Regions from separate parts of the Mesorhizobium sp. UC74_2 genome, predicted to be linked through region 3. Evidence: riboswitches for the same ligand, from Rfam matches in the RefSeq annotation. Region 3 holds a riboswitch; each other region holds the start of a gene.
What was found. Region 3 has a riboswitch for cobalamin ahead of ACFJIU_RS06705 (aromatic ring-hydroxylating dioxygenase subunit alpha). Riboswitches for the same ligand answer to the same signal wherever they lie in the genome.
Positions count from the first base shown of each region.

Region 1: another riboswitch for cobalamin. It lies ahead of ACFJIU_RS23200 (TonB-dependent receptor domain-containing protein); the one in region 3 lies ahead of ACFJIU_RS06705 (aromatic ring-hydroxylating dioxygenase subunit alpha).
Region 2: another riboswitch for cobalamin. It lies ahead of ACFJIU_RS08080 (CbtB-domain containing protein); the one in region 3 lies ahead of ACFJIU_RS06705 (aromatic ring-hydroxylating dioxygenase subunit alpha).
Region 4: another riboswitch for cobalamin. It lies ahead of bluB (5,6-dimethylbenzimidazole synthase); the one in region 3 lies ahead of ACFJIU_RS06705 (aromatic ring-hydroxylating dioxygenase subunit alpha).

Region 1 is NZ_CP170562.1:4,760,440-4,767,988, forward strand. Features, by position in the region: gene ACFJIU_RS23175 (amidohydrolase) at 1-70, opposite strand, end outside; gene ACFJIU_RS23180 (sensor histidine kinase) at 170-886, opposite strand; gene ACFJIU_RS23185 (hypothetical protein) at 892-1,518, opposite strand; gene ACFJIU_RS23190 (response regulator) at 1,571-2,242, opposite strand; gene ACFJIU_RS23195 (PilZ domain-containing protein) at 2,766-3,059, shown strand; cobalamin riboswitch at 3,133-3,340, shown strand; gene ACFJIU_RS23200 (TonB-dependent receptor domain-containing protein) at 3,611-5,380, shown strand; gene ACFJIU_RS23205 (ABC transporter substrate-binding protein) at 5,396-6,316, shown strand; gene ACFJIU_RS23210 (FecCD family ABC transporter permease) at 6,313-7,368, shown strand; gene ACFJIU_RS23215 (ABC transporter ATP-binding protein) at 7,311-7,549, shown strand, end outside.
Region 2 is NZ_CP170562.1:1,672,223-1,679,771, forward strand. Features, by position in the region: gene ACFJIU_RS08065 (DUF1624 domain-containing protein) at 1-262, opposite strand, end outside; gene ACFJIU_RS08070 (MFS transporter) at 510-1,817, shown strand; gene ACFJIU_RS08075 (MFS transporter) at 1,977-3,176, shown strand; cobalamin riboswitch at 3,256-3,449, shown strand; gene ACFJIU_RS08080 (CbtB-domain containing protein) at 3,483-3,662, shown strand; gene ACFJIU_RS08085 (CbtA family protein) at 3,680-4,456, shown strand; gene cobU (bifunctional adenosylcobinamide kinase/adenosylcobinamide-phosphate guanylyltransferase) at 4,449-4,958, shown strand; gene cobO (cob(I)yrinic acid a,c-diamide adenosyltransferase) at 4,960-5,574, shown strand; gene cbiB (adenosylcobinamide-phosphate synthase CbiB) at 5,579-6,541, opposite strand; gene cobD (threonine-phosphate decarboxylase CobD) at 6,540-7,549, shown strand, end outside.
Region 3 is NZ_CP170562.1:1,420,512-1,428,060, forward strand. Features, by position in the region: gene ACFJIU_RS06695 (hypothetical protein) at 1-179, opposite strand, end outside; gene ACFJIU_RS06700 (2Fe-2S iron-sulfur cluster-binding protein) at 176-1,267, opposite strand; gene ACFJIU_RS06705 (aromatic ring-hydroxylating dioxygenase subunit alpha) at 1,287-2,534, opposite strand; cobalamin riboswitch at 2,649-2,855, opposite strand; partial or broken gene metH (methionine synthase) at 2,923-6,719, opposite strand; gene ACFJIU_RS06715 (Fur family transcriptional regulator) at 6,938-7,357, shown strand; gene ACFJIU_RS06720 (metal ABC transporter permease) at 7,397-7,549, opposite strand, start outside.
Region 4 is NZ_CP170562.1:3,380,351-3,387,899, reverse strand. Features, by position in the region: gene ribB (3,4-dihydroxy-2-butanone-4-phosphate synthase) at 1-180, shown strand, start outside; gene ACFJIU_RS16485 (MFS transporter) at 333-1,541, opposite strand; gene ACFJIU_RS16480 (MFS transporter) at 1,645-2,865, opposite strand; gene ACFJIU_RS16475 (TetR/AcrR family transcriptional regulator) at 3,022-3,636, shown strand; gene bluB (5,6-dimethylbenzimidazole synthase) at 3,641-4,378, opposite strand; cobalamin riboswitch at 4,424-4,611, opposite strand; partial or broken gene ACFJIU_RS16465 (histone deacetylase family protein) at 4,823-5,750, shown strand; gene ACFJIU_RS16460 (exodeoxyribonuclease VII small subunit) at 5,754-6,005, shown strand; gene ACFJIU_RS16455 (DUF2277 domain-containing protein) at 6,071-6,355, shown strand; gene ACFJIU_RS16450 (winged helix-turn-helix transcriptional regulator) at 6,492-6,884, opposite strand; gene ACFJIU_RS16445 (MAPEG family protein) at 6,963-7,334, shown strand; gene ACFJIU_RS16440 (pirin family protein) at 7,455-7,549, shown strand, end outside.

The DNA.
Region 1 (7,549 bases), 2.9 Mb from region 3:
GACTTAGCGCCATGCCTGCGGCCAGAAACAGTCCGGGAAGGTGCAATCGGCAATCGAAAATGCCAACCATCAATGGCCCTCCGAAACATGAGGCGATCTAAGCTGCTTTGCAGGAGGTACACAAGCAGCGATCTCTTCGCGCATGATTCTCTGGTTCGGTCCGGTGGTTTTAAACTCCCGCCTGCGCAGCAGATTCCGCGTCGACCGGGTGCGCCGAGTTGAACGACAGACGCACAGTCAGCCCTCCCCCTTCCGTCTCTCCGAGTGCAACCGTACCGCCATGCGCGTTCATGATCTGGTCGACGATGGCAAGTCCCAATCCCGTGCCTTCGCCTTCACGATCCCTGCCGCGCACGAACGGCTGCAGGACGTCGCGACGCTCATCCGACGGAATGCCCGGACCGTAGTCGACGACGCGGATTTCGGCCGGTGAGAGCGCCTCCACGACTATCAATTTCGTGCCGACGGCGTGCCGGACTGCATTGAGAAGCAGGTTTTCCAGTGCAACCCGGATCGCAGCCTCTGATCCGGAGAGCGAGACCGGGCGTGCCGGCGATCTCAGCTCGATGTCGATGCCGTGCTTGAGGGCCATCGGCACCTGATCGGAGACAACGGCCCTGGCGACGGCGGCAAGATCCATGTCGGCAAAGGTCAACGACTGGCCGGACAGACGCGCAAGCTGAAGCAGCGTGGTTACGATGGAACCGAGGCGTTTGGTGTCGCGGATCAATCCGTCGCGCAATTCGCCATCCGGCAATCGCTCCAGCTTCAGGCGCATCTTGGTCAAAGGAGTGCGCAATTCGTGCGCAGCATTGGCAAGGAAGTTGCGCTGAGCAGCAAAGGCGGCGTCGATCCGCATCAAGGCCGTATTGAAGGCTGCTACCATGGGCTTCAGTTCGCTCGGTGTGTCGGCGTCCGATATGCGTCTGCCATTGGGCAGCCCATCGATCCGCTCGGCGGATCGCACGACACGTTGTACCGGCCTTGCGATCGTGCCCCGGACGATGATGACGGCGATCGATGTGGTGGCAACAGGATGGCACCAAACAGTGGTAGCAGCCCCTGCGATCGCACCGGGACAAGGGCGACCAGAACGGTCTCCCAGTTCGAGAGCACGATCCCGCCAACGGAAACAATTTTCGGGCCGTCGCCTCGGCTGACCGACCTGATGCCCAGCATGTCGTGATTGTCTTGCCGGTAGCGGAACTCCGAATATTGAATTTCGCGCGGGGTCTGGTCGAACACCCGCTTGACCTCCGCGGGTTGTTGCCCATGTGAAATCACCTGCCGGCCATCGTCGATGACATACCAATAGGCCGGCTGGGCTTCGGCAAATTCGATGATGTTCGTGGCAAGCTTCTGCCTGTCGAGCGTGAGGTGGCCATCGGCATCATAGGCGATGGCGGCACCCAGCGTACGGGACAGTTCGCTGGTGTTGATCTGCAGGCGGTCTTCCGCGCTGATGCTGACGATGATCGCAAGTGTCAGAACCGTGCCGAGCAGCATCACGATCGCCATGCCGACGACCAGCAGCGCAGCGACAGGAAAGGCGATCGAGCGGTTCAAACTGTCACTCCAGAACCAGCATGTAGCCGATGCCGCGCACGCTCCTGATGACGGCCTCGCAGTCGGCATCGCGCAAGCGCCTGCGCAGGCGCGATATGTGTGAATCCAGCGCGTTCGATTCGATGTCCTCACCGATGTTATAGACGGAGGACTCCAGCGTTTCCCGCTGCACGACACGGCCGGCGCGACGCATCAGCGTTTCCAGTATCGCAAGTTCACGCCGCGGAATGTCGAGCACTTTCTGCCCGACGCTCGCCATCCGGTGGTTGAGATCGAAGGCCAGATTGCCGAATTGGGTCGAACCCAGCACGTCCAGGCTGTAGCGGCGCAGGACCGCACGTGCACGGGCGACAAGTTCCGTTGGTTCGAACGGCTTGCCGACATATTCGTCGGCGCCTTTGTCCAGGGCCGAGGCGATATCGTACGGATCATCCAGCGCGGTCAGGACCAGGGTCGCTGGCCGCGGTTGCAGCCGTCTCAGCACCGGAAGCAGCGAGAGTCCATCACCGTCAGGAAGCCTGCGGTCGATGACCACAAGATCAAATTTATGAGCCATAAGCGCGGCTTCGGCCTCGGCAATGGATCCAAAGGTGTCGGATATGCCGATCGCGCCCTCCATGATGGCTTTGAGGGAAGAGGCGAGTTCGCGATCATCTTCAACGATCAGAATATGCATGAAAGCTCACTTCCATCGAAACCCGGCACTCCAGGAGTGGACGCGGTCAGCCCTCATATCGTTCGCCATCTCGCGAGCGATAGTCCCTGCGATCCCTTTCAATGTCGAACCTTTGCAGGCATCGCGAAAAATCGGGGGTGTCGTCATCGAACCCATATGACAGGCATCGTTCCCGATCGCGTGTATTCTGGCACGCCGACAGCAATACACCGATGCATACGACATAGAACAAACGCATTTGCCGACCTCGAACTGTTTCACAGGCGGCCTGTTTCCGGGCGTCACATTGCAGCAATGTTACGAGCCGCCACGCTGCCAGCGATGCGAATGCATCCCCCGGTTTCATTTCCTTCCAGGCATTCGAGGTTCCGCGTCCCGGCATCTTAGTGGACAGCAGCTAGCCCGGATCTTGACGGACGGTTAGCCATCCCTTGCGGCAAATCGCCGATACAGCTCGCGGTGGCATTGATGTTCTCCGCGCCTTTCCTAAAATATCAGGTCTGCAGCGTGAGTCCCTACCGTCATGTCCGAGCAGGAAGCAAACCATCACGATCGCGAGCATCGGCAACGTGTGCTCAAAGGGGCTACCATCATCACCAGCATCCACAATTCGGAAATCCCTTGCGTGGTGCGCAACCAGCATACGAATGGCGCGGAACTCAAGGTGGCCGCCGATGCCATCATTCCTGAACGTTTCAGCCTCTATGTCCCTGTTGACGGTGTCGCCTATGAATCGCTGGTGCGCTGGCGCCGCAACGACCGCGTCGGCGTGCAATTCACCGGTACTGGCCCGAAACCGCGGTTCCACTACGGCTGACCCTCCAACCTTCGCTCGGACCGCTCACCGCTGCTCCACATCCTAGCCGGTTGACGCTCGGCATTGCCGCGGCTAGCTTCGGGTTGGAGCTGGTTCCGCCGCGAGGCGGATGAAAAGGGAACACGGTGCGGCCGAACCATCGGTCAAAGCCGCGACTGCCCCCGCAACTGTAACCGTTGAGCCTTCTTCCATGATGCCACTGGCCGCCTCGCGCGACCGGGAAGGCGGAAATGGGCGATGACACGGAAGTCAGGAGACCTGCCTGTTCCAGTCACCCATGCTTGATCACGAGGGGTGATCAGGCGCGGTCGTCCGTGGCGGTGACACGTGAAGTGTTGCCGCATGCGAGAACGGCCAGGAAGTGCGACTGAACGCAAATCTGTCCTAGCCAATCCGTCTGCGGTTCGAAATGAACCTCACGGCGCTCGACCGCGCCGTCAATCCTTTTGGGGGCGGATTTGAAGAAGACATTCTTGCTTGCCAGCACAGCATTGTTGGCTTTCGCAAGCCATGCCGGCGCTCAGAACAACAACATTCCCGGCAATGCCACGATGCTGGAACGCATTGTCATCACCACGCCGCTCCGACGCGAGACGACGCTGGAGCGTTCGACCTCGTCGGTAACGGTGGTCGACCGTGAGAGCATCGAGCACTCGGCTGCTCCCGACCTGCCTTCCCTGCTTAAATCCTACACCGGCGTTTCCATCGTCTCTTATGGCGGCCAGGGTGCTGCATCCAACCTCTATCTGCGTGGCATGTCGGCCAGCCAGACGCTGGTGCTGATCAACGGCGTGAGGGCAAGTTCGGCCACTACCGGCACCGCCTCGCTCGGCAATATTCCGCTCGAGTCAATCGAGCGCATTGAGGTCGCCAAGGGCGCGCATTCGGCGCAATACGGCTCCGACGCCATGGGTGGCGTCGTCAACATCATCACCAGGCAAGGCGGCCCTTGCGCAGACGGCCGCAACAGCTGTGGCTCGGTAACAGCTGGTGTGAGCTATCCGTGGGGAGGCACGTTGTCCGGCAATGTACGCGGCCAGAGCAGAAGCGGCTTCGACTATTCCCTCGGCGGCAGCCTGACCGGCACGCGAGGCTACGACTTCACGCTGCCGACCGCCTACGGCCATGAACCGGACGATGACGGTTTCCTGCTCGGCTCGATCAATGCCTCGCTGTCGAAGCAGTTCGACTGGGGCCGGATCTACGGCGACGCTCTGCTTGCCCGCAGCCGCGGCCAGTACGACGACTCGTATCCTGGCGCGAACGAAGTCGACACGACAAGTTTTGCCGGCAAGCTCGGTACCGAAATCAGACATTCCGAAGATTGGTCCTCGACCATCGAGCTGTCGAGTTCGGTCGATCGCTCCCGCAACTTCCGCGATGGCGTCGCAGGCGACAGCCGTTTTAACTCCAGCCGTCACGGTCTCTTTGCCTCCACCACCGGGAATTTCGACACCGGTGCCGTTGCGCATGTGCTGACCGGCGGTGCCGAAATCTATCGCGAACAGGTCAATTCGACCGTCGATTTCGATGTGAAGGCGCGAACGCTCGCTGCAGTGTTCAGCCAGTACTCGCTGTCCTATGAGGCGCTCACCATAGACAGCGGCATCCGCTATGACCACAATGGCCAGTTCGGCGGCGCCACCACATACAATGTCGGCGCGAGCTATGAGATCCTGCCAGACCTGAGACTGCGATCATCCTATGCCACCGGCTTCCGGGCGCCGAGCTTCAACGAACTCTATTATCCGAACTACTCCAATCCGAACCTCAAGCCGGAAAAGTCCAAATCCTATGAGATCGGGCTGAACTGGCAGGCGAGCGCCGACACCAATCTGGATGTTGCGTTCTATCAAACCTGGCTGACCGACGCGATCGCCTCCAACCCGCCGACCTACCTGCCCTTCAATGTCGCCAAGGCACGTATCACGGGTTTCGAAGCGGCACTTGCGCACCGGTTCAGCACCGAATGGAGTGGAAAGGTGAGCCTCGATGTCCGTCAGCCGCTGAACCAGGACAACGGCAAATACATCCCCTACCGCGACCGGCTCAAAGCAATGGCCGAGGTTACGTATAGCCCGATCGAGCAGTTGGACCTGACGACGCGCCTGCTCTACGGGGCGGCGCGCTACGCCAATGCCGCCAACACGACGAAGCTGCCGGACTATGTCACGGTGGACTTCACCGCGCTCTACGCATTGGATGCCTCATCGCAGGTGAAATTCGCGGTCGAGAACCTGTTCGACGCCGATTATTCGACGGTGACGGACTACCGCGCCCCCGGCCGCACTTTCAATCTGAGCCTCACCCGGACATTCTGAACCGCGGAGATGACGATGCAGGCAAGGGTACAGATCGCGACGACTACCGGCAGGGCTTCCTGCCGCTATGGACGAACTCTGCCCTTGAGCCTGATGGCAGGTAACCTGTTTCTAGCGGGCGCCTGCGCCGCCCTAGCCGCTGAAGCGCCGAAGCGTGTCGTTTCCATGAATGTCTGCACCGACCAGATGGCAATGCTGGTGGCGGATGACGGGCAGCTTCACTCTGTCTCCTACCTGGCCGGCGATCCGGCAACGTCGGTGCTGGCCGTGGAAGCACGACGCTTCGTGATCAATCACGGGCAGGCGGAAGAGGTTTTCCTGATGCAACCGGACCTCGTCCTTGCCGGGAGCTATACGACGCGTGCGACCGTCGGCCTGCTCAGGCAACTCGGCATTCGCGTTGAGGAGTTCCCGCCGGAAACCTCCTTCGACGACGTGCGAGCAAGCCTTCGGCGCATGGGCGATATCCTCGGCAGGCAAAGTCGGGCCGAGGCACTGGTGGCCGAACTCGACGGCAAGCTCGCCCGGGCGAGAGCACATCCCCACCGTGACCTCACCATCGCGACCTATTTTGCCAACTCCTACACATCGGGTGCCGGCACGCTGGTCGATGCGGTGGTCACCGCATCGGGCCTGACGAACCTGGCGACGAAGCTTGGCCTGTCCGGCACCCAGCAATTGCCACTGGAACTCCTGGTCCTGGCAAAGCCGGACATGCTGGTCGACTCGGAAGCACGCTATGCGACACCAGCCCTGGCACAGCAGACCTTCGTCCATCCTGCTTACAGGGCACTCAGCGAAGAGACCGCGCGCGTTTCAGTGCCGACTAGATATACCATCTGTGGCGCACCCTTCACGGCTACTGCCGTGGAGATGCTCACCGAGGCTGCCGCCAGTCGTTCAGAAAGCGGTCATGCAGGAGGGGCGCAGCCATGACAGACGTTGCGCGATACCGCACCCTGCTTTTTGTGCTCGGCCTGCTGGTTGCGGTGCTTTTCCTGCTGTCTCTCACCGTCGGCCCGGCAGCCATTGCTTTCAGCGACAGCATCAAGGCGCTGTTTTCCGGCAAGGGCGATGCGATCGCGCTGATCATGCGCGAGATCCGGCTACCACGCGCGCTGCTCGGCCTGATGATCGGTGCAACGCTCGGATTATCCGGCGCCGCACTGCAGGGCTATCTGCGCAATCCGCTGGCAGAGCCCGGGCTGATCGGCGTCAGCGCCTCAGCTTCGCTGGGCGCGGTGCTTGCCATCTACAGCGGCCTGACCATCATCTTCCCGCTGGCCCTGCCGCTCTCCGCCCTCTTGGCGGCAATGCTTGCGGTGGTCGTCGTGCAGGCGCTTGCCGGCCGGCGTTCCAACACACTCACCATCATCCTGGCAGGCGTCGCGGTCTCCAGCCTCGCGGGCGCCATGACGTCGCTGGCGCTCAACCTATCGCCCAATCCGTTCGCGGCACTTGAGATCATGTTCTGGATGCTTGGCTCCCTCACAGATCGCTCGATGATGCATGTCTGGCTGGCCGCACCCTTCATGCTGGCTGGCTGGGTGCTTTTGCTGATGCTTGGCCGCGCGCTCGATGCGCTGACGCTGGGCGCCGATACCGCGGCCTCGATGGGCGTCGACATGCGCCGCGTGCAACACCTGGCGGTGCTGGGTACGGCCGCCTCGGTGGGTGCTGCAACCGCCGTCGCCGGTGCCATCGGTTTTGTCGGGCTGGTGGTGCCGCATCTGCTGCGGCCACTGGTCGGCGCACGGCCGTCACGGCTTTTGCCTGCCTCCGCACTCGGTGGCGCGGCGGTGGTCCTTGCCGCCGACATCCTGGTGCGCCTCATAGCACCGGGCCGCGACCTGAAACTCGGCGTGCTGACGGCCATCGTCGGCGCCCCTTTCTTCCTGTGGCTTGTCTATCGCGAACGGCGGAGGCTGGCATCAGCCTGCTTGCCGTTTCCGGCCTGTCGGCCACACTCGGGCGGCAGCGCGTGCTGAGCGATGTTTCCTTCGCTGTCGGTCCCGGCGAATTCGTCGGGCTGATCGGGCCGAATGGTGCGGGAAAATCGACCCTGTTGAAGGCAGTACTCGGCCTTGTCGCCTCTCGGGGCAGCATCTCGATCGCCGGGCTCGAGGCCGCCACGCTCGGAGCGCGCGAGCGCGCGGCGAGCATTGCTTA
Region 2 (7,549 bases), 250 kb from region 3:
ACCGTTTCCAGAAGCCCGGCCAGCGGATGCGGTCGCCGTGCGCAAGCACCAGCGAGACGCCGACCAGGAAAAGGAAACTCGACGCAATGCAGCGCGCATAGAGCTTCCAGGGTCCGTGCGCCGTCAGTCCGGCGCTTGCATACCCGAAGAACTCAAGGTCCCAGGTGAAATGGTAGCTGGCCATCGCCAGAAGCGCGATGCCGCGCAGGGCATCGATAACGGTAATGCGACGGGAGGGATTTGTCTGCTGTTCGAGGCTCATGCGGCGGGATTCGAAATTGCAACCGCACAATGCCTAGCACGGATACGGCCCAAGCGAGAATGGTTGGCGGCGCTTCTTCCGGTCAACCGCTCGAGCAATGGAATTCTGAAACGTTGACCGGATCGCCGCCGCCGTCTAGCAATGCGATCATGAACGTTGAAATGATCGCATTCGTGGTAGGAAGGCGCATGGGCGGGGTGGTGTAACCATCCGGCGAAAGCACCCATGCGCGGCAAACAGGCTCCTGATGGAGCCTTTTTTATTGCCGTCGGATCGGGTCGGCCATGTCCGATCCGCCAACCTCCACAAAATCAAGGACGCGATCATGACGAAAGATCGTCATTTCCCGGACACGGGTATACCGGGTGCGGGGACTGCGGGCAGCATTTCGAAATCTCGATTTGTCATTCTTGTCCTGCTGTCCGCACTCTCGGTGCTGCCTGTCAACATCATATCGCCGTCGCTGCCCAAGATCGCGATGGAATTTGGTGTGGACTTCGAGCTGATCAGCCTTGCGGTCGCGGGGTATGCGATTGTGACCGCGCTCGTGGAACTGATCTCTGGCGCGATGTTGGATCGCTACGGACGCAGACCCGTGGCGCTGGTCTCGCTCTCGCTCTTCATTCTGGCTTCTATCGGTTGCGCGCTAGCCCCTGATATTGTTGTTTTCCTCGTGTTCCGCGCAATGCAAGCTTCGATTGCCGCCTGCTTTTGCGTGGCTCTTGTCGCCATCAAAGAGACATCGAATGAATATGAGGGGACGAGCAGGGTGGGCTACGCCGCGATGGCATGGGCCTTGGCGCCGATGCTCGGTCCTACCTTAGGAGGAACGCTGGATGAACTCTTGGGGTGGCGGACGATCTTTGTCGTTCTTGCGGCCTTCGGCGCAATTATTCTCTCTCTGTCGAAACGAGAACTGAGCGAGACACTCTCTCCAGTCAGGCGAAGCGGGGTCTATCTCGGCTCATATGGACGGCTGCTAAGTTCGGTTGTGTTCTGGGCTTACATAGTCGTGATGGCCTCATCGTCCGGGATACTTTACATCTTCCTGGCCGGTGCACCTCTGGTGGTCGGTGGATCGAGTGCGCTGCTCGGCCTTTTCATGGGGATGGTGCCCGCGGGCTTTGTCTGCGGCAGTTTTCTGACCGGCCGTTATGGCTTGAGGGTGCCTCGGGCCACATTGCTCATCGCTGCTCGTTTGCTGACCTGTGTCGGGCTCCTGTTTGGCCTGGTTCTGTCCGCGTTCGATATGACGCATCCCTTGGCGTTTTTCGGCCCGTGCATGTTCATCGGCCTTGGCAATGGGTTGACGCTGCCCGCCGCCAATATGGGGGCCATGACAATCCAAAAGGGCATGGCAGGCACCGCAGCGGGACTGGCAGCAGCAATGTCGATCGGTGGCGGGGCGTTGATCGTCGCGGTGGCGGGGCAGTTCCTCGGCGCGTCGGGAACTGTCAATACGCTTTTGAGCTCGATGTTGATCGTCTCTGCGATAGCCTTGGCGGCCGCGGTTGCCGTGGCCTTTGTCGATCCAGGCTCACGAAGAACGCACTGATCGATCCTCACAGGCTTGATGCGGCAGCCTATCGTTGTGCCAGCCGGTGCAAAGTGGTTGGCCGGCTTCGCATTCCGGCGCTAGCGCGTCGGTTTCCTGCTACCGGCCCGGCCATCGGCGACGCAGATTTCCCGTTGCGAGTCGTTAGTTTGGGAATCCATGTCCACGCATGTCCGCCATCCGATCTGGCTACCGGCGGTTCCGCCGGCGGACGCGCGCACCTTTGCTTCGCTTTACGCCATCGAATCCGCCGCGCGAGCCACGGTTGCCTCGGTTATCCCGATCCAGGCCTATGAGATCCTGAGGAACGAGCAGACGGTCTCGATCCTCTATACGATCGTCTCGTTGCTTGGTCTCTCGGTCACGCTGTTCATGCCGATGCTGATCCACCGCTTCGCACGCAGATGGGTCTACACAGCCGGTGCGCTGCTGCTTGCGATCGGTTCGCTGTTCTTCGTCACCCATTCGCTGCCTGGTCAGATCATCGGCATGCTCTGCCGGGTAATGGGCGCGAGTGCGCTGTCGATCACGCTCAACCTCTACATCATGGACCATATCCGCAAGACCGACCTCATGCAGGCTGAGTCCCTGCGTATGGCGTGGTCGATGATCGCCTGGACGAGCGGCCCGACGCTCGGCATCTTCCTCTACACACGCTACGGCATTTATGCTGCGCATGGAGCCGTGGCCGTTTTTGCACTCTGCCTGCTTGCGCTGTTCTGGTACTACCGGCTTGGCGACAATCCGATGATCGTGCCGGGCAAGAGCCGCCCCATCAATCCCTTCGCCAATATCGGGCGCTTCGTCAGCCAGCCCCGGTTGCGGCTGGCCTGGCTTATCGCTTTCGGCCGTTCCTGCTACTGGACCACGTTCTTTGTCTACGGCCCGCTGTTCATGGTCATTACCGGCCAGGGTGAACTTGCCGGGGGCTTGCTGGTTTCGGCCGGCAACGCTCTCCTGTTCGCTGCCATTTTCTGGGGCAGGGCAGGCAAGCGTTATGGTGCACGCAACGTGATGACGCTCGCCTTTGCCGGGATGGCGGTGTCGCTGTGGCTTGCCGGCGCCATCGGCGAACTCATCCCGCTCGCCACCGCCGGCCTGCTCCTGGTCGGCGCCTTGTTCACCATCGCACTCGATGCGATCGGCTCCACCGCCTTCATGCGCTCGGTGCGCGCCTACGAGCGGCCGCAGATGGCTGCAGTTTACCGCACCTACCTCGATTTCTCGGAGCTGACACCACCCTTGGTCTATTCGCTGGTGCTGGCCTTCTTCGGCCTGGGATCGGTTTTCGCCACACTTGGTTGCCTTGCTGCCGTCTGCGCCATTGTTACCTGGAGATATCTGCCGAAATCGATGTAGCGACGACAGCCGGTCACCAATGACGCGGATGCGTCTGGCGATGGCGGAATTTGGTTTGCCGGGCGCCAGAATTCTTTCTATAGTTCCCGCCGTCGTCGGTCCCTTCGGGACCAAGAGGGAATACGGTGGGGAGGGGGAAACCATCCGAAGCCGTGGCTGCCCCCGCAACTGTGAGCGGTAGTCCTCTCCAATGCCACTGAGGCTTGTCTCGGGAAGGTGGAGAAGGGCGCTGATCCGCAAGCCAGGAGACCTGCCGGCGACGGCAATGACGGTAATGCCCTCGGGTGGAGGGCGAAAGGACAGACCATGAATACCGCTTCCGTTTCTCTCGGCGCTTCGACCTCTTCGCAGTCGCGCTTCCTTCAGCTGGCAATGGCTGGCCTGCTCGGCATCTTCGTCATCGGCTTCACCGGCTTCTCGCATATCGAGGCCGTGCACAACGCCGCCCACGACGCACGCCACTCGATGGCGTTCCCCTGCCACTAACCCAGGGGGAACCCACCATGTCTGTTTTTCGCAACGTCGTGTTTGTCGCGGCGATAGCGGGCCTGTTGGCCGGCATCGTTCTCGCCTGCTTGCAGGCCTATGCAACCGTTCCCCTGATCCTGAAGGCGGAAGTCTATGAACAGGCCGCCGGCGGCCATGAACATGCGGCTGCGCCTGCAGCCCCCGCTGCCGATGCCGGGACCAACGCAATGAGTTCGGCTGCGCCAGCGCCCGCGGCTGCTCCGGCCGAGGAAGAGGAAGGTTGGGCACCCGCCGACGGCATCGAGCGGTTCTCGTTCAACGTACTCTCCAATGTCGTAACCGGTATCGGCTTCGCGCTGATCCTTGTCGCCTTCTCGGAATTCGCCGGCGGCATCGGCAACTGGCGCCAGGGTGTGTTCTGGGGGCTTGCCGGTTTTGCCGTCTTTACGCTTGCGCCAGGCCTTGGCCTGCCGCCGGAATTGCCGGCGATGCCTGCTGCCGATTTGCTGCCAAGGCAAGCCTGGTGGATCTCCACCGTCGTCGCCACGGCCATTGGCCTTGCGCTCATCGCCTTCCGCCGATCCTTGCCGCTTACCGTGCTCGCGATCGTGCTGATCGTCGCGCCTCACGTCGTTGGCGCGCCGCAGCCGGAGAGCTACGACACGCCGATCCCGGAAGGCCTGCATCACCAGTTCGTGGTGGCGGTTACGCTGACCAACCTGGTGTTCTGGGTTGTGCTGGGTGCGGTCGTTGGCGTTGTGCGCGGCCGCTTTACCGGGCAGGCATCGAGCCTTCGCGACAGCTTTGCCTGATCGCCTGACCTTCATCATCGGCGGTGCGCGCTCCGGCAAGAGCGCGCATGCCGAAAAACTGGTTACGGCGCTGCCGGCGCCCTGGACGTATATCGCGACCGCTCAGGCTTACGACGACGAGATGCGCGAACGCATCGCGCATCATCGTGCTCGTCGAGGCGAAGGCTGGGAAACGGCGGACGCGCCACTCGACCTCGTCGAATTGCTGGTGCGCCTGCCTGCCGGGCGACCGGTACTGCTGGATTGCCTTACGCTCTGGCTGACCAATCACATGCTGGCCGGGCATGATATCGAGGACGAATGCGCCAGGCTGACCGCCACACTGTCGAAACCGCGCGGTCGGTGGTTCGTGGTGTCCAATGAAGTCGGGCTTGGCATCGTGCCGGACAATGCGTTGGCGCGTCGCTTCCGAGATGCTGCCGGGCGTCTCAACCAGCAGGTTGCGGCGGTGGCCGACGATGTGGTGCTGACCGTTGCCGGCCTGCCACTCAAGGTGAAATGACATGGTCGAGATCGATGACAGCGAAGCCGAGCGCCATCGCACCAAGATGGCCAAGCGCAAGGCGGTGCAGGACGCAGAGGTGGCGCAAAAGACCATCGAGAAGGGCCTGCTCATCGTCAACACCGGTCCCGGCAAAGGCAAGACCACGGCTGCCTTCGGGCTGGCACTGCGCATGCTGGGCTACGGCCGGCGCGTCGGTGTGGTTCAGTTCATCAAGGGCAGATGGCACACCGGTGAGAAGGATGCTTTCAAGGCGTTCGGCGATCGGCTGGTCTGGTATTCGATGGGCGAAGGCTTCACCTGGGAAACGCAGGACCTGAAGCGGGATGTTGCCGCCGCAGAAGCTGCCTGGATGAAGGTGGAAGAGCTGATGGCCGATCCGTCCATCAGCCTGCTGGTGCTGGACGAACTCAACATCGCACTGCGCTACGACTATCTGGATGTCGATCGTGTCGTGACTGCCCTGAAGGGGCGGCGGGAAGACCTGCATGTTGTCGTTACCGGCCGCAATGCCAAGCCGGCGCTCACGGAAGCTGCCGATCTCGTCACCGAGATGGGGGCGACAAAGCATCATTTTTCCGCCGGCGTGAAAGCGCAGCAGGGAATTGAATTCTAAAGGCCTACCAGAGCGCCAGTGCAATCACGCCAAACAGCGCGACGAGCAGCATGTCGGCGGTCCAGTAAAGTCTTAGCGCCTGGCGGATGTCGGCGCTGGTAACGGCGGTGCGGCCGCCTTCTCCCATATGGCGGCCTTCCACCAGAACACCGCCATAAGAACGCGGGCCGGCAAGCGCGAGCCCCAGGGCGCCAGCCATCGCGGCCTCCGGCCAGCCGGCGTTGGGCGAACGGTGATGGCGTGCATCGCGGCGCATGGCGCGCCAAGCTTCGGCTGGATCGGCACCCTTGATGAAAAACGCGGCGGCAACGATCAGGAGGCCGGTCAGGCGTGAAGCGGGCAGGTTGACCAGATCGTCAAAGCGCGCCGCGGCCCAGCCGAAAGCCTCGTGGCGCTCGGTACGGTGGCCAACCATCGAATCCGCGGTGTTGGCGGCCTTGTAGGCAGCGCCGCCGGCCAGGCCGCCGACGCCAAGCCAGAAGGCGGGGGCAACAATGCCATCGGAAAAATTCTCTGCCAGGCTCTCTATGGCAGCCCGTCCGACAGCGGCTTCATCGAGCTTTTCCGGATCTCGGCCGACGATCATCGACACTGCTTTTCGCCCTGCGACAACGCCGCCGCTGTCAAGCGCATCAGCCACTGCTTCGACATGGCTGGCGAGGCTTTTCTGCGACAGCAGCGAGCTTCCCAGCAGCGCAACGACGACAATGCCGAATGGCAGGGCCAGCAGGGCAGACTCAGCGATCCGAGCGATCATCGCCGGCACGGCAACGATGAGCAGTAGCGCAAACAGGCCGGCGATGCGACGCGCCGCGTCGCTGTCGGCGGCGCTGTTGAGCCTGCGATCGAGACAGGATATCAGGGCGCCGATCCACGTCACCGGATGTCCGATGGCGCGAAACAGCCGGTCCGGATAGCCGAGCCGAGCTTCGATCAGCAGCGACAGAAAGGCGGTCAGGGCGGACATGAGGCTTCCAGGCGAGGCAATTGCGGCAGTTGATCACGGCGGAAGCCTTGGCCGGGCCCGGGCGCTGTTTCCTGATGCACCGGAGCCGTTTGTCGATCTCTCGACCGGGATCAATCCGCACTCCTATCCGCTTTTCGATCCGCCCGCCACAGCGTTCACCCGATTGCCGGAAGCTGCGCGCCTGGCCGAATTGCTGGCGGCTGCAGCAGCGACCTATGGTGCGCCCTCGGCCGCAAACATCGTCGCAGGCCCCGGCACACAAATCCTGTTGCCGCGTGTCGCCTCGCTGGTGAATGCGGGACGCGTTTTGGTGCTGTCGCCGACCTATGCCGAGCACGCACGGGCAGCCGCCATCGCCGGCCATGTCGTTGCCGAAACCACTGATTTCGATGCGCTGGCCGAGGCGGATGTCGCCATCCTGGTCAATCCCAACAATCCGGACGGACGCATCGTTCCGCGCGAGCGGTTGCTCAAGCTCGCCGATGCCATGAAAGCAAAAGCTGGCCTGCTCGTGGTCGACGAAGCCTTCATGGATGTCGGCCCGTGCGATGCGAGTCTCGCCGCCGATGCCGGACATGGCGGACTGGTGATTCTGCGTTCCTTTGGCAAGTTCTTTGGACTTGCCGGCGTGCGTCTCGGGTTTGCGCTGACGGATCGGGCGACTGCCGCACGGCTCGAGAGCCAGCTTGGTCCCTGGGCCGTGGCAGGGCCGACGCTGGAGTACGGTATTCGCGCGCTAGGCGATATTGCCTGGCAAGAAGCGATGCGGCGGCAATTGAGCGAGGATGCCACACGGCTCGATGCGTTGTTTGTGCGTCATGGCGTGCCGGTCGCCGGTGGAACGTCGTTGTTCCGCTATCTCGATTTCGGCGATGCGCCTGGCCTGTTCCGGGCGCTCGGCCGACAGGGCATACTGTTGCGGCATTTCGCTGAACGACCGCACACGCTGCGTTCTGGCCTGCCGGGTTCGGAAGACGAGTGGCAACGGCTGGATGCTGCACTTGCCGG
Region 3 (7,549 bases):
TCGATCAGTTCGATCTGCCGCTGCGCGGCAATCTCGAGGCAGATGCCTGGCGGCACGGACATCAGCCAGTCGGCGAAGACTTCTTCCGGTGGCGGCAGCGGCGAGATCGCCGCCATCGTCCTGCCGTCGACCTTTCGCGGTCGCGCCGCGACAATTCTTGCGTCGTCGCGGGTGGTCATGCCTCGATCTCCAACGCGGTGAGTGGCTTTGAGCAGCAGGCGAGGATGTATCCCTCGGCGATCTCCTCATCGAGGATGCCGCCATTGTGGTTCATCTCCACGTCGCCTGAGACCTTCCTGACGCGGCAGGTGCCGCAGAGACCGAACTCGCAGGCCGCCGAGATGCGGACGCCGCTGGCGCGTGCCGCCTGTAGCACCGTCTGGCCGGGCACACATTGGCCATCGACATTGGAACTGGCGAAACGGACCGGCACCGTCGCCTCAGCGGGCACAACTGCTCCTGCCTCGGTGGTGGCCGGGGGCGGGACCTCCACGGGGGGGGCGCCGAAACTCTCCTGGTGGTAGTGCGCCATGTCGAAGCCGGTCGCCTCCAGCATGGTGCGCACGGCACGCATGAATGGATCGGGTCCGCAGCAGAACACTTCGCGCTCGTGGAAGTCGGGCGACAGAAGCGGCAGCCTGACGGCGTCGATCCGCCCCATATGGCCGAACCAGCTTTCGCGGCTCGACCGCTCCTCGATCATGAAACCGAGCGACAGGCCGGGCATGTTGGCGCCGAGAAGTTCCAGCTCCTTGCGGAAGATGATCTCTTCGGGCCGCCTGGCGCAGTTGACGAAGGCGATGTCCGTCCATGGCGCGCAGTCGTTCAGCCAGCGCAGCATCGACATCATCGGGGTGATGCCGGAGCCCGCCGAAATGAAAAGATACTTCCCGGCGGCGTGGTTGTGATGCGAGAAATCGCCTGCTGGGCCGCGTGCCTTGATGCGCGATCCGCGCTTGAGGTTGTCGAACATCCAGCGCGTGCCGATGCTGCCGGCCTGCGCCTTGACGGTGATGGAGATCGAGAACGGCCGCGATGGCGACGAGGCCAGCGTATAGGTGCGCATCAGCGGACCATCGGCCGTCGGCAGCTCCAGCGTGATGAACTGGCCCGGTTTGTAGCGGAACCAGGTCTGCGCGTCCGAGCGGAAGGTGAAGGTCTTCACCTCCGGCGCTTCGTCGACGATGCCGGCCACTTCCAGCACCTGGAGGCGGTCGTTCCATGGCGTCATCTCGTCGAGATGGCGATAGAGGTGGACACCCGTCATGGCGTTCATCGCAGTGGCCTCAAGCGACGCTGCGCAGCGCGGGTCTTTCACCTTCGGTCAGCCGAGGCTCCATGAAGCGCGCATACCATTCGACGAACTGGATCACGCCGCCTTCATGCAGCTCGGAATAGGGTCCCGGCTGATAGGCCGGCGAGTTGATGCCGAAGGCATTCTCCTCGACGATGCGGCGGTCCTCGTCATTGGTCAGCGTCCAGACGTGGATCAGGTTCTGGAGGTCGTAGTCGATGCCCTCGACGGCATCCTTGTGCACCAGCCATTTGGTTGTCACCGCCGTCTCGGTGGCGCTGATGGGAAGAACGCGGAACGTCACCGCGTGGTCGCCCAGTATGTGATTCCACGTCGTCGGATAGTGGTAGAGCATCAGGGTGCCGATGCGGTCGGTGGCAACGGCGTCGGACAGGTTGCGCTGCACGGCGCGCTGGCCGGTCATGGTGTAGCTCACCGCGTGCGGCAGCAGCGGCGCGCGTGTCGTGCGGTATTGACCGGCCGTATCGATGACGAAACGCGACGGCAGTCCCGATGCTTCGCAGCGTGCCCAGTGTTCCAGCAGCTCGGGGTCATCCTCGACACCGTTGACGCCGGTGACGGTCGGGGCTTCCGGGAAGGTCTTGCAGAGCTCCGGATGGTTGCCCGCGCAATGGTAGCATTCGCGGTTGTTTTCCCAGACCAGCTTCCAGTTGCCCTTCTCGACGATGGTGCTCTCGAAGGCGATCTTGGCGTCGGCCAGGCGATGCGGCAGGAAGTAGGGCTCCATCATCTGGCGGAAGGGCGCAAACTCCGCCGGCTGGTCGGCCAGGCAGACGAAGATGTAGCCGCCGGCGCTTTCGCAGGCGACCGGCTTCAGGCCGTAGTCGTTGCGATCAAAGCCTTCGGCCATCTGCCGGGCAAACAGCAGCTTGCCGTCGAGGTCGTAGGTCCACTGATGGTAAGGGCAGACCAGGCGCGCGGAGGTGCCTTTGTCGGCGGTGCAGACGCGGCTGCCGCGATGGCGGCAGGAATTGTGGAAGGCACGGATCCTGTTCTCGCGGTCGCGCACCAGGACGATCGGATAGGCGCCGATCTGGACGGTGAAGAAACTGCCGGGCTTGGCGATCTCGCAATCATGCCCGACGAACAGCCAGTCGCGATACCAGATCAGCTCCATGTCGAGCTTGAAGAAATCCGGATCGGTGTAGAAGGGCTGTTCCAGCGAGAAGCCATCGCGCCTCGCGCGAATGAGCTTCAGCATTTCATGACGTGCGTCCATGTCCTGTCCTCGTCAAAGGACTGAACTGGTGGTGATGGAGGGTAGATGGCCGTACTTGACGGTCTTGGACCGGCGCACGGCTTTCTGCCTCTTGACCGCCCACCGCGATCAGTCGAGTTCCAAAAAGTCCACGGCTGGTTTCCGGGCTCCGAAGCTGTCCTTGCGGGACCGTCTCGACACCTTCCCAGGCCTTCGCCCAGTGGTCTGTCGTCGAGACAGAAGCTTCGCTACCGTTGCGGGGGCAGCGCCGGCATCAAACCGGCTTCCCAATTATCCCTCCGGCGTGGTTCGCCGGAGAGCACCTTGAACATGGTGATCTGATCACGGACGCCGTGCCGGTGCGATGACGAAAGCGACATCGGCGCAGTGCAAAGACGACAGGGCGGAATTACTCAGCGGCCTCGGCTATCGGCGAGGGCACATAGTTAAGGATCGGTCCAAGCCAGCGCTCGACATCGGCGACGGCCATGTCCTTGCGCGCGGCATAATCCTCGACCTGATCGCGCTCGACCTTGGCGACGCCGAAATAGTAGCTTTCGGGCTGGGTGAGATAGAGGCCGGATACCGACGAGCCGGGCCACATCGCCATGCTCTCGGTCAGGCGCACGCCAATCCGCTCTTCCGCCTTGAGCAGGTTGAACAGCGTCACCTTCTCGGTGTGGTCGGGCTGGGCTGGATAGCCGGGGGCAGGGCGGATGCCGCGATAGGGCTCGCCGATCAGGTCGTCTGGCGCGAGGTCTTCATCGGCAGCGTAGCCCCAATATTCCTTGCGCACCTTCTCGTGCAGACGCTCCGCGAAGGCTTCGGCGAAGCGATCCGCCAGCGCCTTGACCAGGATCGAATTGTAGTCGTCATTGGCGCGCTCGAAGCGCTCGGCGATCGCGACCTCCTCGATGCCGGCCGTCACGACGAAGCCGCCGATATAGTCGGGCCTGCCGCTCTCGCGGGGGGCGACGAAATCGGAAAGCGCGACATTCGGCTTGCCGTCGCGCTTGGTCAGTTGCTGGCGCAGCGTGAAGAAGGTGGCGAGCTCGGTGTCCCGGGCTTCGTCGGCAAACAGCTTGATATCATCGCCTGTGGTATTGGCGGGCCAGAAGCCGAGGACGGCTTTCGGCGCGAACCACTTCTCGTCGATGATCTTCTTCAGCATCGCCTGCGCGTCGTCGAACAGTTGCCGTGCCGCCGGCCCCTGCTTTTCGTCTTCGAGGATCCTGGGATAGCGCCCCTTCAATTCCCAGGTCTGGAAGAACGGCGTCCAGTCGATGTAGCGGGCGAGTCGGCCAGGTCCCAGCTTTCGAACACCCTGGTCCCGAGGAATGAAGGTTTCGGCGGCTGGTAGCCGGCCCAGTCGACCTTGTGGGCATTGGCGCGCGCCTTGGCCAGCGGCAGGCGCTGCTTGTCCCGTTCCGAGCGCTCATGCGCCTCGGTCACCTTGCGATACTCGGCCTGGATGGTCTCGACATAGCCGGCCTTCATATCGGGCGAGAGCAGGCTGGAGACGACGCCGACCGCGCGGCTGGCGTCGGTGACGTAGACGGCCTGTCCCTTCTGGTAGCGCGGATGGATCTTGACCGCGGTGTGGACGCGGCTCGTCGTTGCCCCGCCGATCAGCAGCGGGATGTCGAAGCCTTCGCGCTCCATTTCCGAGGCCATATGCACCATCTCGTCCAGCGACGGGGTGATCAGGCCGGAAAGGCCGATCACATCGACCTTTTCGTTGCGCGCGGTTTCGAGGATCCTGGCCGCCGGCACCATGACGCCGAGATCGATGATCTCGTAGTTGTTGCAGGCGAGGACCACGCCGACGATGTTCTTGCCGATGTCGTGGACGTCGCCTTTCACAGTGGCCATCAGGATCTTGCCGGCGCTCTGGCGTTCGCCATTGTCGATGCCTGCGGCGGCATTGGCGAGCTTCTCGGCCTCCATGTGCGGCAGCAGGCCCGCGACGGCCTGTTTCATCACGCGGGCCGACTTAACCACCTGTGGCAGGAACATCTTTCCCGCGCCAAACAGGTCCCCGACGACATTCATGCCGGCCATCAACGGGCCTTCGATGACATGCAGGGGGCGCTCGGCGTTCAGCCGTGCCTCGTCCGTGTCGGCATCGATGAATTCGGTGATGCCGTTGACCAGCGCATGCGAGATCCGCTGTTCGACCGGCCACTCGCGCCAGGCCAGGTCCTTCTCCCTGGTTTCCTTGCCGGCCGTGCCCTTGTAGCGCTCGGCGATCTCGAGCATGCGTTCGGTCGCGGTGCCACCGGCCTTGGGCTGGCGGTTGAGCACCACATCCTCGCAGGCCTCGCGCAGCTCGGGATCGATCGATTCATAGACGGCGAGCTGCCCGGCATTGACGATACCCATGTCCATGCCGCGCTGGATGGCGTGGTAGAGGAACACCGCATGCATGGCCTCCCGCACCGGCTCGTTGCCGCGGAACGAGAAGGACAGGTTGGAGATGCCGCCGGAGATATGGACATGCGGCAGCGTTGCGATGATTTCTCCCGTCGCCTCGATGAAGTCGACGCCGTAATTGTCGTGCTCCTCGATGCCGGTGGCGACCGCGAAGACGTTCGGATCGAAGATGATGTCCTCCGGTGCGAAGCCGGCCTGTTCCGTCAGCAGCTTGTAGGCTCGTGTGCAGATCTCGACCTTGCGCGCCCGGGTGTCGGCCTGGCCGACCTCGTCGAACGCCATCACCACGACGGCGGCGCCATACATGCGGCACAGCCTGGCATGATGCAGGAAGGCCGCTTCGCCTTCCTTCATCGAGATCGAATTGACGATGGCCTTGCCCTGCACGCATTTCAGGCCGGCTTCGATGACATCCCATTTCGAGGAATCGATCATCACCGGCACGCGCGCGATGTCGGGTTCCGCGGCGACTAGGTTGAGGTACTCGACCATCGCCTTCTGCGAATCGATCAGGCCCTCGTCCATGTTGATGTCGATGACCTGCGCACCATTGGCGACCTGGTCGCGGGCGACGTCGAGCGCCGCCGCGTAGTCGCCGGCGGTGATCAGCTTCCTGAACTTGGCCGAGCCGGTGACGTTGGTGCGTTCGCCGACATTGACGAAGGGAATGTCCCTTGTGAGGGTGAAGGGTTCGAGGCCGGACAGGCGCATCTGCGGCGACCGTTTCGGCAGCCCGCGCGGGGCGTGCCTGGAAACCGCGTCGGCGATCGCCGCGATATGTTCCGGTGTCGAGCCGCAGCAGCCGCCGACCACATTGACCAGCCCTTCGCGCGCGAAGTACTCGACCTGGCCGGCCATGAATTCGGGGCTCTCGTCATACTGGCCGAATGCGTTCGGCAGGCCGGCATTCGGATAGGCGCAGGTGAAGGTCTCGGCCACCGAAGACAGTTCTGCAAGGTGCGGACGCATGGCGGCGGCACCAAGCGCGCAGTTCAGGCCGATCGTGAAAGGCTGGGCATGCCGCACGGAATGCCAGAAGGCCGTCGGCGTCTGGCCGGATAGCGTGCGGCCGGAAAGGTCGGTGATCGTGCCGGAGATCATGATCGGCAGCCGGACGCCTTTTTCGGCATAAATCTCCTCGCAGGCGAAGATCGCGGCCTTGGCGTTGAGCGTGTCGAAGATGGTCTCGATCAGGATGATGTCGGCGCCGCCGTCGATCAGCCCGCGCAACTGCTCGCCATAGGCGAGGCGCAGGTCGTCGAAGGTGACGGCGCGATAGCCCGGATTGTTGACGTCTGGCGAGATCGACGCGGTGCGGTTGGTCGGCCCGAGCGCGCCGGCGACGAAACGGCGCCGGCCGTCTTCCTGCTCGGCCCTGCGCAAGGCGCGCCGCACCAGTCGCGCGCCATCGCGGTTCAACTCATAGACCATGTCCTCCATGCCGTAGTCGGCCTGCGCGATCGACGTGGAGGAGAAGGTGTTGGTCTCGACGATGTCGGCGCCGGCCCTGGCATAGGCGTAGTGGATATCCTCGATGGCCTTGGGCTGGGACAGGATCAGCAGGTCGTTGTTGCCTTGCTGGTGGCAGGCGCAGCCGCCGAAGCGGTCGCCGCGGAAATGATCCTCGCCGAAGCCGAGACCCTGGATCTGGGTGCCCATCGCGCCGTCGAGCACGAGGATGCGCTCGCGCGCGGCAGCTTTCAGCGCTGCGAGGATTTCCGAGCCGTCGGGACGCGACGACAGCGGGCCGAAGAGCTCATCGACCGAAGACATATTACGACACTCTTCATTCCAGGAACGACGTCGCAATCTTAGTCACATAAAGACATGTTTATGTCAATATACGATTTCCCTTTTCTGGGTCGAACCCCGGCCGGGGCGACGTGGCTCGCTTTTGTGAATGCGACGCAACTGAGATAGGACTAGAAGCTTCCGAAGGTCCGGACTAAGGGCTTTGATGCTTGACCGGAGTGAGGCGGGAGACCGACAGGTTGGAACGAAACATCGCGGATATCTGCAGGGAGTTCGGACTGAAGCTGACCGGTCCGCGCCGGATCATCATGCAGGTCCTGTTCGAATCGAGCGATCATCCCGACGTCGTCGAACTGCACCGCCGCGTCACCGCGATCGAACCGACGATTTCGCTTGCCACCGTCTATCGCACGGTCAACCTGCTGCGCGAGAAGGGGGTACTGGAGCGTCATACGTTCGGCGACGGCCGCGCCCGCTACGAGACCACGCCGCGCGAGCACCATGACCACCTCATCAATGTGGAAACGGGAAGCGTGATCGAGTTCCAGTCCGAGGAGATCGAGCGCCTGCAGGAAGAGATCGCCCGCAAGCATGGTTTTGCGATCGTCAGCCACAGGCTCGAGATCTATGTGCGGCCCCTGAAGCGGAGCCGGACATAGTACCCGAACGGCTGCGAGGTGACGCGGATGGTCACCGGCTCATTCGGTCACCTCTATCGTTGACCGGGTCCGTACAGCTTTGAGCGTGACGAACAGGAAGGCCGCGACGAACAGTGCGGTGAGCAGCAGCACGATGGTCGGCGCTGGGGCGCTGTCGATGAAGAACGACAGGTAGACGCCCAGCAGCGAGGC
Region 4 (7,549 bases), 2.0 Mb from region 3:
GACCGCGAGGATCACGAGGAAGCACGCCGCCGCGAGAACGAATGGCGCGAGATCGGCCTCGGTGCACAGATTCTCAAGGATCTCGGCATCTCCTCGATCAATCTGATCGCCTCGCGCGAGCGGCACTATGTCGGCCTTGAGGGTTTCGGCATCCGTATCGCCAAAACCGAAATCCTCTAGGCCAATTCCAGGAAAACTGCGTAGCGGTTTTCCGTCTGGAATTGCGTAAAACGGAAACGCTCTACGATGTCGCGCGCCCTCTGGACGCAAAGCTTGTCTGTGAAACGAAATGGGCGCCGCTTGGCGCCCATTTCGTTTCGTACCGGAGCCGTTCAAGCCATCGCCGGTGCTCTGGTGTCGCGCACGGATCGCTGCAGATTGCCTTGCCCGGCCAACGCGACAATCAAGGCGAGAACACCAGCCGCGATCGAAAACAGGAAGCCACTGGTCGGCCCATAAGTGTCTATCACCCAGCCGGCGGCCGCTGAACCTGCGGCCATGCCGATGCCAATGCCGGTAATCGCCCAGGTCATGCCTTCCGTGAGCTTGGAGGAAGGCACGAGTTTTTCCACGAGTGCCATCGAGGTGATGATGGTTGGCGAAACGGCAACGCCAGCGACGAAAAACACCAGAGAAAGCATGGTGATTGTGCCTACCATGAGGAGCGGCAGTGTGGTCAGCGCGGCCAGCACTATCGTGATCAGCAATTGGCGGGCAAGTGGCATCCTGAGTTTCAGCATGCCGAAGGCAAGGCCGGCGACGAGCGAGCCTGCCGCATAGGCCGACAGAGCGAGACTGGCAGCTGCCTTGTGGCCTTGCGCTTCCGCGAAAGCAACGGCGGCTACTTCGGCCGTGCCGAAGATCGCGCCGATGGATGCCAAGGTCACGACGATGATCTGCAGCGAACCGAGGCGGATGACGGAGCGACCGCCGCTGCGTTCCGGCTCATGGATTGGGGGTTCGGTAGATCTCTGGGCGGCAAACAGGAGGCTGCCGACGAGAAGGAATAAGGTGGCGGCCAACGGCCCGGCTTCCGGGAAGACCGTGACGCTGAGTCCGATCGCCAGGATCGGACCGATCATGAACAGGACTTCGTCGACGACGGATTCAAAGGCAAATGCCGTATGCAATTTCGAGGTGCCGCGATAGAGCTCGGTCCAGCGCGCCCTGACGAAGGAACTGAAGCTCGGTATCGCGCCGCTGAGGATCGCGAAAACGAACAGCGTCCAGTTTGGTGCCTTCAGATGGGTTGCCACCATTAGACCGATCAGCGCCGAAACAGCGATCAGTGTCGCTGGTACAAGAACACGGCGCTGGCCGTGCCGGTCGACAAGTCGCGACACCTGCGGCGCGATCAGGCCGCTTGCCAGCGCGAAAGTGGCGGAGACCGCACCGGCAAGCCAGTATTCGCCGTGTGTCTCGGACAGCATCGTCACGATGCCCAGCGTGACCATGGAAAGCGGGAAGCGGGCAACGAAGCCGGCCGCGGAAAACGCCTTGGCGCCGGGCGCCTGGAAAATTTCACTGTATGGATTACGCATCAAAGTCCCCGGGGCTCGCAGATAGTTGAGATTTCAAAGACAGTCGAGCCGCCTGGGAAGGCGGCTCGTTGGTCCTGTCCGGGCTTTTCTGGAAGTGCGACCATCATTTCGCTGTTTGCGGGGCAACCTGCGACAATTCGCTGTCTGTCTCGCCGGCGAGTGTCTTCTGGCCAAGGAGGACGATCACGAAAGAGATCGTCCCGGCGGCCACGGAAACCCAGAAGCCGTTCTGCGCTCCGTAATTGTCGACCACCCAGCCTGCCACGAACGCCCCCAGTGCCATGCCGATGCCGATGCCGGTCATCACCCAGGTGATGCCCTCGGTCAGCATGGCCTCGGGCACGCGCCGTTCGATCAGGCCGAAGGCCATGATGAAGGTGGGCGAGATCGCCACGCCGCTGGCGAAGACTGCGAGTGCCAGCAGGGGGACGGTGTCGGCGACGAGCAGTGGCAAGGTGGTCAAGGCGACGATGGCAATCGAAAGAGCGAGCAGCCGCTGTTTCGGGGCCTGGAGGTTCAGCGCACCGATGATGAGGCCGACGACAAAGGAGCCGGCGGCATAGACACCGATGACCAGGCTGGCGGCGGTCGGCTGGCCGAGCTCCTTGGTGATGGCCACCGAGCTCACCTCTGCGGTGGCGAAGATCGCACCGACGAAGATGAGGGCCAGCGTGATGATCTGGACGGGACGCAGCATGATCGCGGAACCATTGCTGCCATGCTCCGGCTGCCGGACCTTGGGCTCACTGGATCGTTGCAGGATGAAGGCGGCCATGCCGAAAGCCAGCAGAAGCGTGCTCACCAGCATGCCGGCTTCCGGGAACAGCGCCACACTGAGGCCTACCGAAAGCGAGGCGCCGGCAATATAGACCAGTTCGTCGGCGACCGACTCGAAGGCAAAGGCCGTGTTGAGCTCGGGACGATCGCGGAATTTTTCCGTCCAGCGCGCACGCACCATGGCCGGCACGCTGGGCATCGCCGCGGCCAGGAACGCCGAAACGAACAGGGTCCAGCTCGGCCAGTCATAATGGGTGGCCGCGAGCAGTGTGAGGAAGGCGATGACGGAGATGACCGTGGTCGGGGCGGCCACGGCAGTCTGGCCGAGCCGGTCGATCCATCGCGAGATCTGTGGGGCGGCAAAAGCGTTGGTCAAGGCGAAGGTGGCCGATACAGCACCGGCCAGCCAATACTCGCCGCGCGCCTGGGACAGCATCGCGACAATACCGATGGGAGCCATGGCGATAGGCAGCCGCGCAAAAAAGGCGGCGGCTGCGAAGCCCTTGGCCCCGGGGACTCTGAAGATTTCACCATAAGGATTGCGCATGGGAGCACTCCTGAATTTTGAGGGTGCGCCACTTACATACGTGGCGTATGCGAATGAGATAATTGCATACGTCACGTATGTCAATTAATATACGTCGTGTATGTAAAAAAATATACGCGACGTATGTGAAAAGCAGAAGCGGCAAAGGAAACACCAATGAGGACAGCTCATAAACCCCGCAGCGAAATGATCGCCGAGACGCGTGCGAAACTGATTGCCTCTGCGCGGCGGGCCTTTGCGACAGTCGGTTACGCGAACGCATCGATGGATGATTTCACCGCCGAAGCGGGGCTGACGCGTGGCGCGCTTTATCATCATTTCGGCGACAAGAAGGGGCTTTTCGAAGCCGTGATCGCCCAGATCGACTGCGAAATGGCGGCGCGTCTCAATGCTGTCTCCGCCAAGGCCGAGACGCGCTGGCAGGGTTTCATGGACGAAAACATCGGCTATGTCGAAATGGCGCTCGATCCGGAAGTCCAGCGCATCGTGCTGTGTGATGGCCCCGCTGTCCTTGGTGATCCGGCGCAATGGCCCAATGCCAACGCCTGTATCCTGTCGGTAACCAAGAACCTTGCAGCGCTGAAGGAAGATGGGGTTATTCGCCGCGACATCGATCCTGAAGCGATGGCACGGCTGATCAGCGGCGCCTCGCTCTATGCTGCGCAGTGGATTGCAAACTCCGATGATCCTGCCGCCATATCGACAAAGGCGGTTAATGCGTTTCGCGCGCTCATGGAAGGTTTGCTGGTGGACGGCAAGACTGCTGCCTGACTTCTCATCCTCTGCCCGCGATCGCGTTGGCCGCGGCTTTCAGCACATCCTCGCCGGCACCGGCATAGGTCTCGCTCATGACGAGGTCGCAGAGCGGCAGGCGCGAGCCCCAGCCATTGCGTTCAAGGTCGGGTCGGGTGGCGAATTCCGAGACGTGCCCGACGCAAAGATAGGCGACAGGCACGACATGATCCGGGATGTCGAGCAGGTCTCTGAGCGCTTCGGCGTTCAGGATGCTCACCCAGCCGACGCCAATCCCTTCGGCCCGTGCCGCCAGCCAGAAATTCTGTACCGCGCATACCGTGCTGAAGAGATCCATTTGCGGATTGTGCCAGCGCCCGAGCGGCGAGTTCTCGCTGCGCGAGCGATCGCAGGTGATGCAGAGATTGAGCGCGCTTTCGCAGATGCCTTCCAGCTTGAGCTTGCGGTAAAGCGCCTGCCGATCCTCCGCGATATGCGGCAGTTCCTGGGCTCGGGCTGTCAGGAACAGATCGCGCACCGCCGCGCGCCGTTTCTGGTCCCGGATGACGATGAAGTTCCAGGGTTGCATGAAGCCTACGGACGGTGCGTGGTGCGCAGCCGTAAGCAGGCGGGCAAGCACAGCGTCGTCGATCGGGTCGGGCCGGAAATGGCTGCGCACGTCGCGACGCGTGAAGATGGCGCGATAGATGGCCTCACGCTCAAAATCCTCGAAGGCAAGATCTCCGGAGGTATGGCATGTATGGTTGCGGACGGTGTTCATCGCGTTTCCCTTGCGATCGAAACAGCGTCATCCACCCGTCCATGCGGATGACCATTTCTGCCTGGCCGGTCTTCTGGCTCGGGTTCGTCCCGCTTGCCGGCGCCTTCCCGTCCTTGCGCGGACAGTGGCTCTTGCCGAGCGATCCCCCCTCACAGCGTTGGGCACGCCACGGATTTTCACCGTGTTCCCGATTCTCCCGCCTTGCGGCAGGCACCTGACAGTGCGGCTAACCTAGCCGAGTTCGCGGGCAAGGACAGCCCTGATGTCGACGTCGGATGACGCCTTTTCCCCAGCAGGATGAGCAATTCCAGCAAACGCGCAACGGTTTTGCGTCCGGAATCGCGTTAAAACAAAAGTTGGAGCGTTTCCGCGTTTCCGTTGAAAACGGAAACGCTCTCATGCTTGTCGCGTGGCCATCATCTCCATTGCTGATAAGGTGGCGCCATGACGACCCGTCTCTACACCCATCCGATTTTTCTGGAACACATCACGCCCGCCGGGCATCCGGAGCGACCGGACAGGCTGCGCGCTATCGAGCGGATTCTGGACGACGAGGTCTTTGCCGCCCTCGACAGGCACGAGGCGCCGATGGGCGACGAGACGACTGTTCTCTATTGCCATCCAAAGGATTTCGTCGAGCGCGTCCGCAGGGCGATTCCGCAGGAAGGTATTGCCGTCATCGATTCCGACACGGTGGCGAGTCCCGAAAACCTGGCAGGCGGCGCTGACCGCCATCGGCGCCGCCAATGCCGCCGTGGACGACGTTTTCACCGGCAAGGCCGACAATGTCTTCGTGGCCGCGCGTCCGCCCGGCCATCATGCCGAGAAAACCACCGCCATGGGTTTCTGCCTGTTCAATACGGCTGCGATTGCCGCTCGCTACGCACAGGAAAAGCACGGCGTCGAGCGTGTCGCCATCGTCGACTGGGACGTTCATCACGGCAACGGCACGCAGGACATCTTCTGGGACGACCCATCGGTGCTCTATTGCTCGACGCACCAGATGCCTCTTTATCCTGGCACCGGCGCCAGAAACGAGACTGGCGCCGGCAACATCGTCAATGCGCCGCTGGCGCCGGCGACGGGTAGCGATATCTTTCGTGAGGCGTTCAACACGCGTGTCCTGCCGGCGATCGATTCTTTCGCGCCGGACCTTGTGATCATCTCGGCCGGTTTCGACGCGCACCATCGTGACCCGTTGGCCGAGATCAACCTTGTCGAGGATGATTTCGACTGGGCGACCGGGCAGTTGATGGATCGCGCCCGCCGTCATAGTTCAAACAGGCTGGTCAGTTTGCTGGAAGGCGGCTACGACCTGCACGGATTGGCATTTTCGGTCGCAGCGCATGTCGGCCGCCTGATGAAAGGATGAGCCATGGCTGAGGAAGCGAACCAGGACGTCAAGGCGATGAGCTTCGAGCAGGCGCTGGATGCGTTAGAGAAGATCGTCGACGATCTCGAACGCGGCGACGTGCCGCTCGACCAGTCGATTCGCATATATGAACGGGGCGAGGCGCTGAAGGCGCATTGCGATCGCCTGCTCAAGGCCGCCGAGGACAAGGTGGAGAAGATCAGGCTCGCCCGTGACGGCAAGCCGGTCGGTACCGAGCCGCTGGACGGGGACTAGGAGCCTGAGAGGCCACTAACGGGAACGAGGGGCAACGCCGGATATATCAAACGGGAGAGATATCCATGTGTCGCAACATCAAGCCGCTGTTTAACTTCGAACCGCCGGCGACCGATACCGAAATTCACGAGGCGGCGCTGCAGTTCGTGCGCAAGATCAGTGGCTCCAACAAGCCCTCCATGCGCAACAAGGAAGCCTTCGACAACGCCGTGCGCACCATCGCCAATGCCGCGCATGAGCTGCTTGTCGTCCTTGAGACGACCCAGCCGCCGCGCAACCGCGAGGAGGTGGCGGCAAAAGCCCGCGCCAAGTCGGCTGAGCGCTTTGGGCCCAAGCCGGTGCCCGCCTAGGGCAGTTTAAGGAAAAGTGCGTAGCGGTTTTCCGTCTGAAATTGAGAAAAAATTAGAGCGTTCCCGCATTCCGAAAACCGGAAACGCTCTGGTCGTGCCGTGATCGCTCCGGTCGCACAGGCCGCTATGTTGCCGATCAGGACGCCGAGGGGGCCACCGACGGCTTGTCGAAATCTACGGGTCGGGCGGCATAGAACCGTTCCGGCGGCGTCCAGCGCTCGGGCAACTCTTCTTCACCCCACCGTGCGAGCGCCTGCAGGGCGGGAATAAGCGCCGCGCCTTTGGCCGTCAGAGCGTACGCGCCGCGGGTTGCACCTTGCCGCGCCTGTGTCTGTCGGATCAGGCCGGCCCCCTCCAGTCGATGCAGTCGCTCGGCCAGGATGTTCGTCGCGATCTTTTCGGCCATCGCCAGGAAGTCGGAATAGCTGGTCGCTCCCACCACCATCGAGCGGATGATCACGAGCGACCACTTGTCACCGATGATGTCGAGTGCCGAGGCAATTGGGCAGCCGGTGCGGAACTTCGTCATGGGTTCAATATGATTTTCTAACTTGCAATTTGCAAGTAAAAAATGGTTAGCTCGCGAAAACGTTCGTTGGAGGGGGAAATGCTTCCGGTTACGTCCATCGTCGCTGCGTTGGCAGCTCTTTCGCTGGTAGCCTTGAGTATTGCGGTCAGTCTGCGCCGCAAGAAGGTGGGTGTGCGTCTCGGCTTCAGCGAAGACCCGACGCTGATGCGCCGCATTCGGGCGCAGGGCAATTTCACCGAATATGTGCCTCTGGCTTTGATCGTGCTCGCCATCGCCGAATACCGGCAGGCGCCGCCGGTCGTTTTGTGGACGATCGGTGGACTGCTGATCGCCGGTCGGTTCTTGCACTTTGCTGGCATCATGACGGCCAGGACACCGTTGAGCGCACCGGGAATGGCTGGCACCTATTGCGCCCTGATCGTCGGCGCGATCACGCTCCTCTCCATCTGAGTGCACAAGCATCCGAGACTGACCGATCGGTGAACGCATCGTCGCCGCATCGCCGGTTTGCCCCGGGGAGACGGGGGTATAAGTTCCATCTGCAAGTCATCAGCAGATGGAGCCGGCCCGATGAGCTTCTTTCCCGGAAACGACCCCGAACCCGGTGATGCCTTTTCCTGCGACGCCATCGAGTTGATGGTGGTGCCCAACGCAAAGGACATAGG